One region of the Mesorhizobium sp. M4B.F.Ca.ET.214.01.1.1 genome, then DNA from elsewhere that is predicted to be linked to it. Evidence: predicted binding sites of a transcription regulator. Region 1 holds the regulator's gene; each other region holds the start of a gene.
What was found. The regulator LexA, encoded in region 1, represses DNA repair genes until DNA is damaged. The targets are predictions, from matches to a motif close to TGTTCNNNNTGTGTTCNG.

Region 2: the regulator LexA is predicted to act here: its motif matches at 968-985, upstream of uvrA (excinuclease ABC subunit UvrA).
Region 3: the regulator LexA is predicted to act here: its motif matches at 1,133-1,150, upstream of EN857_RS10995 (PA0069 family radical SAM protein).
Region 4: the regulator LexA is predicted to act here: its motif matches at 1,350-1,367, upstream of EN857_RS26725 (DNA recombination protein RmuC).

Annotation. Positions count from the first base shown of each region.
Region 1 is NZ_SRUX01000009.1:118,808-121,007, forward strand. It holds gene glp (gephyrin-like molybdotransferase Glp) at 1-667, shown strand, start outside; gene lexA (transcriptional repressor LexA) at 784-1,518, shown strand; gene EN857_RS18960 (ComEC/Rec2 family competence protein) at 1,512-2,200, opposite strand, start outside.
Region 2 is NZ_SRUX01000012.1:106,957-109,156, forward strand. It holds gene EN857_RS23105 (ATP-dependent Clp protease proteolytic subunit) at 1-26, shown strand, start outside; gene EN857_RS23110 (hypothetical protein) at 100-378, shown strand; gene uvrA (excinuclease ABC subunit UvrA) at 1,135-2,200, shown strand, end outside.
Region 3 is NZ_SRUX01000004.1:378,354-380,553, reverse strand. It holds gene moaB (molybdenum cofactor biosynthesis protein B) at 1-138, shown strand, start outside; partial or broken gene EN857_RS11005 (hypothetical protein) at 160-540, opposite strand; gene EN857_RS11000 (glycosyltransferase) at 571-1,074, opposite strand; gene EN857_RS10995 (PA0069 family radical SAM protein) at 1,225-2,200, shown strand, end outside.
Region 4 is NZ_SRUX01000016.1:31,854-34,053, forward strand. It holds gene EN857_RS26720 (GFA family protein) at 1-68, shown strand, start outside; gene EN857_RS26725 (DNA recombination protein RmuC) at 76-1,317, opposite strand; gene def (peptide deformylase) at 1,421-1,951, shown strand; gene fmt (methionyl-tRNA formyltransferase) at 1,957-2,200, shown strand, end outside.

The DNA.
Region 1 (2,200 bases):
CGCCACCGGCGACGAACTGCTGCCACCCGGCAGCGAACTCGGTCCCGATCAGATCATCTCGTCCAACGCCTATGGCGTCGCCGCCGCTGCGCAATCGGTCGGCGCCCGCGCGCTCGATCTCGGCATTGCCGCCGACCGCAGGGAAGCGATCTCCGCGCTGGTCAGGCAGGCCGTCGAGCAGCAGGCCGATGTCATCGTGACGCTTGGCGGCGCCTCGGTCGGCGACCACGATCTCATTCACGGCGTGCTGACCGGCGAAGGCATGACGCTCGATTTCTGGAAGATCGCCATGCGCCCGGGCAAGCCGCTGATGTTCGGCCGGCTGGGACCCGCGCGCTGCATCGGCCTGCCCGGCAATCCGGTGGCGAGCCTGGTCTGTTCGCAGCTGTTCCTGAAGCCGTTGCTGGCGCGGCTCGGTGGCCGCGCGTTCACCCAGGACATTCGCGAGGCGCGGCTGGGCGCCGCGATGCAGGCAAACGATCTGAGGCAGGATTACGTGCGGGCCGTCGTCCGCGAAGAAGCCGGCTCACTGGTTGCGACGCCCTTCGGCATCCAGGACTCCTCGATGCTGCGCATGCTCGCCGACGCCAATGGCCTCGTGGTGCGAGAGCCCTTCGCCCCGGCCGCCGCCGTCGGCGACGCTTGTCGCGTTCTGATGCTACGCTGAACAAAACGTCAACGCATTCATTAAACTTTAAACGGTTGCGGAACACAACTGGAACAGATAGTGTTTGTTCTGGGTTTGTTTTTCTGATTCTGGTTTCAGAACCCGTGGGGGCCGCCATGCTGACGCGCAAACAACATGAACTCCTGATGTTCATCCATGAACGGCTGAAGGAAAGCGGCATTCCGCCCTCTTTCGACGAGATGAAGGAGGCGCTTGATCTGGCTTCGAAGTCGGGCATCCACCGGCTGATCACTGCGCTTGAGGAGCGCGGCTTCATTCGCCGGCTGCCCAACCGGGCGCGTGCGCTGGAAGTGCTGCGCCTGCCCGATTCGATCGCGCCTGGCCTCAATGCCGCGAAGAAGTTTTCGCCGAGCGTCATCCAGGGAAGCCTCGGACAGGGCAATCTCGGCCGGCAGATCAAACCGGCGTCGCCGTCGCGCACCCCCAGCAATGACGACGACGCTGTGTCGGCGGTGTCGATCCCGGTAATGGGCCGCATCGCCGCCGGCGTGCCGATCGACGCCATCCAGCACCAGACGCATTCGATCTCGGTGCCCCCGGACATGATCTCGGGCGGCGAGCATTATGCGCTGGAGGTGAAGGGCGACTCGATGATCGAGGCCGGCATCTTCGACGGCGACACGGTCATCATCCGCAACGCCGACACGGCGAGCCCCGGCGAGATCGTTGTGGCGCTGGTCGACGAGGAAGAGGCGACGCTGAAGCGCTTCCGCCGCAAGGGCGCATCGATCGCGCTCGAAGCCGCCAACCCTGCCTATGAGACCCGCATCTTCGGCCCTGACCGGGTCAAGGTGCAAGGCAAGCTGGTCGGCCTGATCCGGCGCTACTGAGCGGACGGCGCCAGTTTGACCACCGGTCTTTCGGGTCTCTGGTATGGCGGCAGTCCCCTCGCCTCGCGAGAGTATTTGCGCTGCTCGTGCCATGGCCGGTAGGGCTTTTCGACCGCGTAGCGGATTGTTGCTTGCGCGGTCGCCGATTGCGGATCGAAGAAGACGGCGGCGCTGCCTGAGCGGGCGAGCTGGCGTTTGGTGACGACGAGGGCCAGCGAATTCCAGCAGGGACTGTAGGCGGTGGCGTCGTCGATGACGATCAGGTCGGCGAAGGCGCAGGCCGGCCGCGCCGTCTTGCGGTTTTCCGCGAGCGCCACGATTGCGCCGGACGGATGCCGGGCAAGGCACAGTCCGTCCCTGCAGTAGAATGGCGAGCCAGGCGGCAGGTCGAGCGGATCGATATCGAAGCGTGCATCCCCTGTCTCGAAGGTCTCCGGCTCGACGACGGTCTCGGCCACCAGCGCGCGTTTCCAGTTGTCGGTGGTGAATTCATTCGACCGCGCCCGGTTGACGGCGAGCTCGCCGCCGCCGATCGGCATCGCCACCAGATGCGCATCCTCCGAGATCAGCACATCGGGCGTGCGGGTATTTGAAACCGTCAGCAGGCCGGCCAGAGCGAAGGGGATCGCCGCAAGTCTCAGCCAGGTCGTGGCCATGGTCGCGATGACCAGCGCTATCGTCA
Region 2 (2,200 bases), on a different contig from region 1:
ACGACACCCGCAAGAAGGCCGCGTGAAGGAATGCCGGCGCGCGGCAATTTGATCGCGTGCGATCTGGCATCGCTGCCGTGCCGACCCTATAGTCCGGCAATGATTGGCAAGCATTCTTCCACACTCCTGGGAATCGTGGCGGTCGCGTGCGTGTTGGCGGGCGCCGCCGTCGCCGATGACAGCGCGACGCAGAAGGGCGCGCTGCCCGGCGTCAGCAGCGACTATCGCATCGCCAAGCCTGCCCCGCAGCCCGAACCCGACGACGCGCTGCCCGCCGGCGGCAACGGCCAGTTCAAGATCGGCGATACCGACGTCAGGATTTCCGGCAGCATAACCATCGACATGGCGACGGGCGGGATCAGGCCGCCGGGCCACTAGCCGGCTACCGTCCGGGCGCTTCGCTGCCTAGACTGCGATTCCAATGTTTCCAATGGCAATGGGGTGTAGCGTGCTTGCACAAACGAACAGCCCCGCCGTTGCTTCCGCAAAACGGACGGGGCTTTTCTGGATTTGAAATCCAAACTTGCCGGGAGTGTTCTGCCGGCGTTTGATTTCGGATGCATCGCGGCATTCAGCCGACGATCCGACTATCGTCTCTAATTGTGAGGATTCGACAGGTCACGGTTTGTCGGGCTGACGCTCACGCCTGCCCTGGCACTTATGCCCGCCGCGGCTCCATCTTGGTGTGGAGCCTCAAGGGACTGTCCGGTGGCGTCATGCTCCGCTCCTGGGTCCGTTGCGACAATTGTCGTCCAGAGCGCAAATCGCAAAACCTGCGGCGTCTCGCAGGCCACCTTTGGGCGGCGAGGCCATCGAAAGACAGCCGGCTCCGTTGGACCTGTGGACACTGCTCCCCTCGCTCGGAGACGTCAACCATCGAATAGCCGGTTACCGAAAAATGTGATCGCCGGGAGGTTACGTCCAGGTCAAGTCGAGACCGGATTTCCACACCGCTTTGTCAGGAGCGTGTTCGGCCTTTGTTCTTTCCGCTTGCTCGCCCGCGCGAAAGACGCTTAAACGCTTTTGTCGAGAATTGTGGCGTCTCTCGACGTGGCGGGAAAATTACCTACATAGGGGATGGCCGGGAGAAACCCGCCGATCCCACGAATTCCAGACCTGAGGCGGCGACCGGCGATGGCCGACCATAAATACCTTTCCATTCGCGGGGCGCGCGAACACAATCTGAAGAACGTCGATCTCGACCTGCCGCGTGACAGCCTTATCGTCATGACCGGCCTGTCAGGGTCCGGCAAGTCGTCGCTCGCCTTCGACACGATCTATGCCGAAGGCCAGCGCCGCTACGTCGAGAGCCTGTCGGCCTATGCGCGCCAGTTCCTGGAAATGATGCAGAAGCCTGATGTCGACCAGATCGACGGGCTGTCTCCCGCCATCTCCATCGAACAGAAGACGACGTCGAAAAATCCGCGCTCGACGGTCGGCACCGTCACCGAGATCTACGACTACATGCGCCTCCTGTTCGCGCGCGTCGGCGTTCCCTATTCGCCGGCCACCGGCCTGCCGATCGAGAGCCAGACGGTCAGCCAAATGGTCGACCGGGTGCTGGCGCTCGAGGAAGGCACGCGCCTGTTCCTGCTGGCGCCGATCGTGCGCGGCCGCAAGGGCGAGTACCGCAAGGAACTCCTGGAGCTGCAGAAGAAGGGTTTCCAGCGCGTCAAGGTCGACGGCGTCTTCTACGAGATCGCCGACGTGCCGGCGCTGGACAAGAAGTACAAGCACGACATCGACGTGGTCGTCGACCGCATTGTCGTGCGCGGCGACCTGGCGACGCGACTTGCCGATTCCATGGAGACGGCGCTTAAGCTCGCCGAGGGCCTGGCCGTCGCCGAATTCGCCGACAGGCCGCTCGACGCCAGCCTGACCGGTGAGGACTCGGTCAACAAGTCGAAGAACGAGACGCATGAGCGCATCCTGTTCTCGGAGAAATTCGCCTGCCCGGTTTCGGGCTTCACCATTCCGGAGATCGAGCCCAGGCTGTTCTCCTTCAACAATCCGTTCGGCGCCTGCCCGACCTGCGACGGTCTCGGCAGCCAGCGCGCCATCGACGCCAATCTGGTGGTGCCCGACGAGAACCTTTCGCTGCGCGACGGCGCCGTCAGCCCGTGGGCGAAGTCGACCTCGCCCTATTACGCGCAGACGCTGGAAGCGCTGGGCAAGGCCTATGGCTTCAAGCTCGGCGACA
Region 3 (2,200 bases), on a different contig from region 1:
CCCGGCTCGCCCGGCGCCTGCAAGGACGCCTGGGACGGCATCATCAAGGCGCAGCTCGACTACCGTCACATGCCCTGCAACTTCGTCGAGATCATGCCGCGCCTGGACGAACACCTGAAACGCGGCAAGGCCGGGTGATCGCCTGACGGCGTCGCCGCTTCAGCGGATGACCGGCTCGCCGTGGAAGCGCCGGCGCGAGGGGCGCGAGACGCCGAAGCCGACTTCCATCATCAGCCGCGGCGTGCGCGAAGGCACCGTGCCCATGTCGAAGCCGAACGGATCCTCGACGAAGCCGAGCCCTGCTTCACCCGTGAGCGTGACCGGGCTGTCGTCGCCATAGACCTTCAGCACCTCATCCGCCGGATGGCCGACAAGCAGCGTCAGCTGGTGCTTTAGGCTGCGGCGTTTGTGGCTGCCGCGCACATAGACATGCGGGCCGGTGCCGGCATCGCAGGGCTTCAGGTAGAAGAAGAATTTCAGCATCCGCCAGTCGTCGAGATCGAAATGGTACTTGCCGAGCGAGGCAAGGTTCTTGTCGGCGCTCCTTCTCCCCCAAAAGCGAGGGAAGACTCACTTCGGCGGCGCGACCCAGATTTCCGCATCGAGCCTTTTCGTTGCCAGGCCGCGCGCGATGGCTTCGGCGCTGCGGGCGCTTTTCGCGAGCGCAGTGGCCTGACGCTTGCTGATGACCAGCCCCTCGGCCAGCGCCCGGTTGCCGGAAAAGACCCTGGCCAGGAACGGCGCACGGCTTCCGCGCGCGCGCGAAAAACGCGCCGGCATGGTGGCCCTCGCCGTATGGGCCACGACCTCGTCGATCCAGCCGTCCGACAGCCGCGCGCCGGGCTCCAGCAACAGCAGCCAGTCGCCCTTTGCCTGCCGGATACCGGCGGCGATGCCGCCTGCGACATAGTGGCAGCCGGCATGGTCGGCAACGCGGTGCGTCTGGTCGGTCGAGCCGGTGTCACAGACGACGACGTCGCGCACCACGCCTTCGACCGCGCCGCCGATCAGCGAGGCGAGCGTGCGGGCAAGGCCCTCTTCGTCATTCAGGGTTTCGATGAGAACGCTGAGCATTGCCAGCCGAATAGCGGAAAGCCGCGCCATGCGCCAGTTTTTGCATCGCGGCACAAAAAGTTCTTGCTTTGTTCTCCTCAAGAAAATAGGAATAGTTTCATGAACAGAGCGATTCGACAGCCTGCTGACAGTCCTTGGGAGAGGGCGAAAATGGAACAGATCGTGCGTGCCGACATTGCAGCCTTCGGAGCCGGGAGAGCCGAGATGGCGAATGCGATGATCGAGCAGAGCGGCATGCGCGTGCGGCCCGACCGCAATCGCGGCCGCTCCGCCGGCATCAATCCGTCCGGCCGCTTCGAGCCGGTCAGCCGGCATGTGTTCGACGATGGCTGGAATTCTCTGGAGGAACTGCCGCCATTCAAGACCGAGGTGCAGGTGGAGAGGCCGCGCACCATCATCACGCGCAACGAGTCGCCCGACATCTCGTTCGATCGCTCGATCAACCCCTATCGCGGCTGCGAGCATGGCTGCGTCTACTGCTTCGCCAGGCCGACGCATTCCTTCATGGGCCTGTCGCCGGGACTCGATTTCGAATCGAAGCTGTTCGCCAAGCCTGATGCGGCGCGCATGCTCGACAAGGAACTGTCGAAGCCCGGCTACCAGCCGCGCACCATCGCCATCGGCACCAACACCGATCCCTACCAGCCGATCGAGAAGCAGTACCGGATCATGCGCGAGATCCTCGAAGTGCTGGAGGCGCGCGGCCATCCGGTCGGCATCGTCACCAAGTCGGCGCTGGTGACGCGCGACATCGACATCCTGTCGCGCATGGCCGAACGCGGACTTGCCAAGGTGGCGTTGTCGGTGACGACGCTTGACCGCATGCTGGCGAGAACCATGGAGCCGCGCGCGTCGACGCCGACCAAGCGGCTGGAGGCGATCCGGCAGCTCTCCGACGCCGGCATTCCCGCCTCCGTCATGGTCGCGCCGATCATCCCCGGCCTGACCGATCCGGAGATGGAGCGCATCCTCGATTCGGCACGCGCCGCCGGCGCGCGCGAGGCAGGCTATGTCGTGCTGCGGCTACCGCTGGAGGTGGCGCCGATCTTCAAGGACTGGCTGCTGCGCCATTATCCGGACCGCTACCGGCACGTGATGTCGCTGATCCGTTCGATGCGCGACGGCA
Region 4 (2,200 bases), on a different contig from region 1:
TCTGGCACCGCTCCGCATTGCAATGGTTGCCGGAATTCCACGATATGACGACCATCGAGGAACAGTAGAGCCGGTTCAGTCGCCGTCCTCGACAACCCGCAGCCTGAGCTGGCCGGTCTTGGAATCGGCCACCCGCGTCCCCGCTTCAGCCTTGCGCGGCGCCTCGGCTTCGCCTTCGCCGAACTCCAGCGCCTCGATCTTCTGGCCGCGCTTGGTCACTTTCGACGTCGAGACCAGGATGTCGTCGATGTCTTTCGCCGACTGGGTAAAATGCGTCTGCAGCCGGCGTACCCGCTCGTCGACACGCCCGACATCCTCCATCAGCCGGATCACCTCGCCCTGGATCAAATGCGCCTGCTCGCGCATGCGGGCGTCCTTCAGGATCGCCTGGATGACCTGGATCGACAGCATCAACAGCGACGGCGAGACGATGACGACGCGGGCCCGGTGCGCCTTCTGCACCACCGCCTCGAAATTCTCGTGGATCTCTGCGAACACCGATTCCGACGGAACGAACATGAAGGCGGTGTCCTGCGTCTCGCCCTGGAGCAGGTATTTGTCGGCGATATCGCGGATATGCACCTCGATATCGCGCCGGAAGGCCTGCGCCGCGGCCTTCTGCATCTCCGCGCCTTCGGCGGCGCGGATGGCGTTCCAGGCTTCGAGCGGAAATTTGGCATCGATGGCGAGCGAGGGCGCGCCGTTCGGCATCCGTACCAGGCAGTCGGGCCGGCTGCCGTTCGACAGGGTCGCCTGGAATTCGTAGGCGCCATGCGGCAGACCGTCGGCGACGATCGCCTCCATGCGCGACTGGCCGAAGGCGCCGCGCGTCTGCTTGTTGGAGAGGATCGCCTGCAGTTGCACGACCTGGCCGGCCAGCGACTGGATGTTGCCTTGCGCCGTGTCGATCACCGCCAGTCGTTCCTGCAGTTTGGCCAGGCTCTCATGCGTCGATTTGGTTTGCTCGGTCATGGTCTGGCCGATGCGGCCGGTCATGGCGTCGAGACGCTGGCCGATCGACTGGGTGAGCTCGGCCTGCCGCGCCCCGAACACTTCGGCAATTGCGCCCATGCGGCCCTGCATCTCGGCCTGCGCCTGCAGGATGCCGGCCATCCGCGCCTCGGCGTCGCGGGCATGGTCGGCGGCTTCCGCGGCTGCTATCGTCCGCGCCCTGGCCGAGCGCCACAGCGCGATGACCAGCGCAAGGAAGAGGCCGAGAAAAAGGACGGCGCCGAAGGCCAGCATATGGCCGAGCGTGATCGTGCTGGCGCCGAGCCGGGCCACGGGTTCGGAAAGGATGGAGCTCAGGTCGTTCATGCGGGCAGCATAGATGATTCGGCTCTCCGGCACAGATCAAAACGTGAACAGGTCGAAAGCGCCCCGGTTGACGCTTTTCGCACGACGTCTTAGGTGAGACGCCATGTCGATCAAGCCGCTCATCATCCTTCCCGATCCCGTCCTGCGCCAGCTGTCCAAACCGGTCGAGCGTGTCGATGCGCCGTTGCGCAAACTGGCCGGCGATATGCTGGACACCATGTATGACGCCCCCGGCATCGGCCTGGCGGCGATCCAGATCGGCGAGCCACTGCGCATGCTGGTCATCGACCTCGCCAAGGAGGACGAGACGCCGGCGCCGCATGTCTTCATCAATCCGGAAATCCTCGAAAGCTCGGACCAGCGCTCGGTCTATGAGGAAGGCTGCCTGTCGATCCCGGACTATTACGCAGAGGTCGAGCGTCCCGCCGCGGTGCGAGTGAAGTATCTCGACCGCGACGGCAAGCTGCAGGAGATGCAGGCCGAAGGGCTGATGGCGACCTGCCTGCAGCACGAGATCGACCATCTCAACGGCGTGCTGTTCATCGACCACATCTCGAAGCTGAAGCGCGACATGGTGGTGAAGAAGTTCAAGAAGCTCGCCAAGGACAAGGCGCCGGGCAAGCTGGTGGGCTAGGGGTCATGCCCCTTCGCGTCATCTTCATGGGCACGCCGGAGTTTTCCGTGCCGACGCTGCGCGCGATTGCCGAAGCCGGCCATGAAATCGTCGCCGTCTACACGCAGCCGCCGCGTGCCGCCGGCCGGCGCGGGCTGGAGCTGACGCCGTCGCCCGTGCAGCGCGAGGCGGAGCGGCTGGGCGTCGAGGTCCGCACCCCGACATCGCTCAAGGGCGAGGCCGAGCAGCAGGCATTCGCCGCGCTGCGTG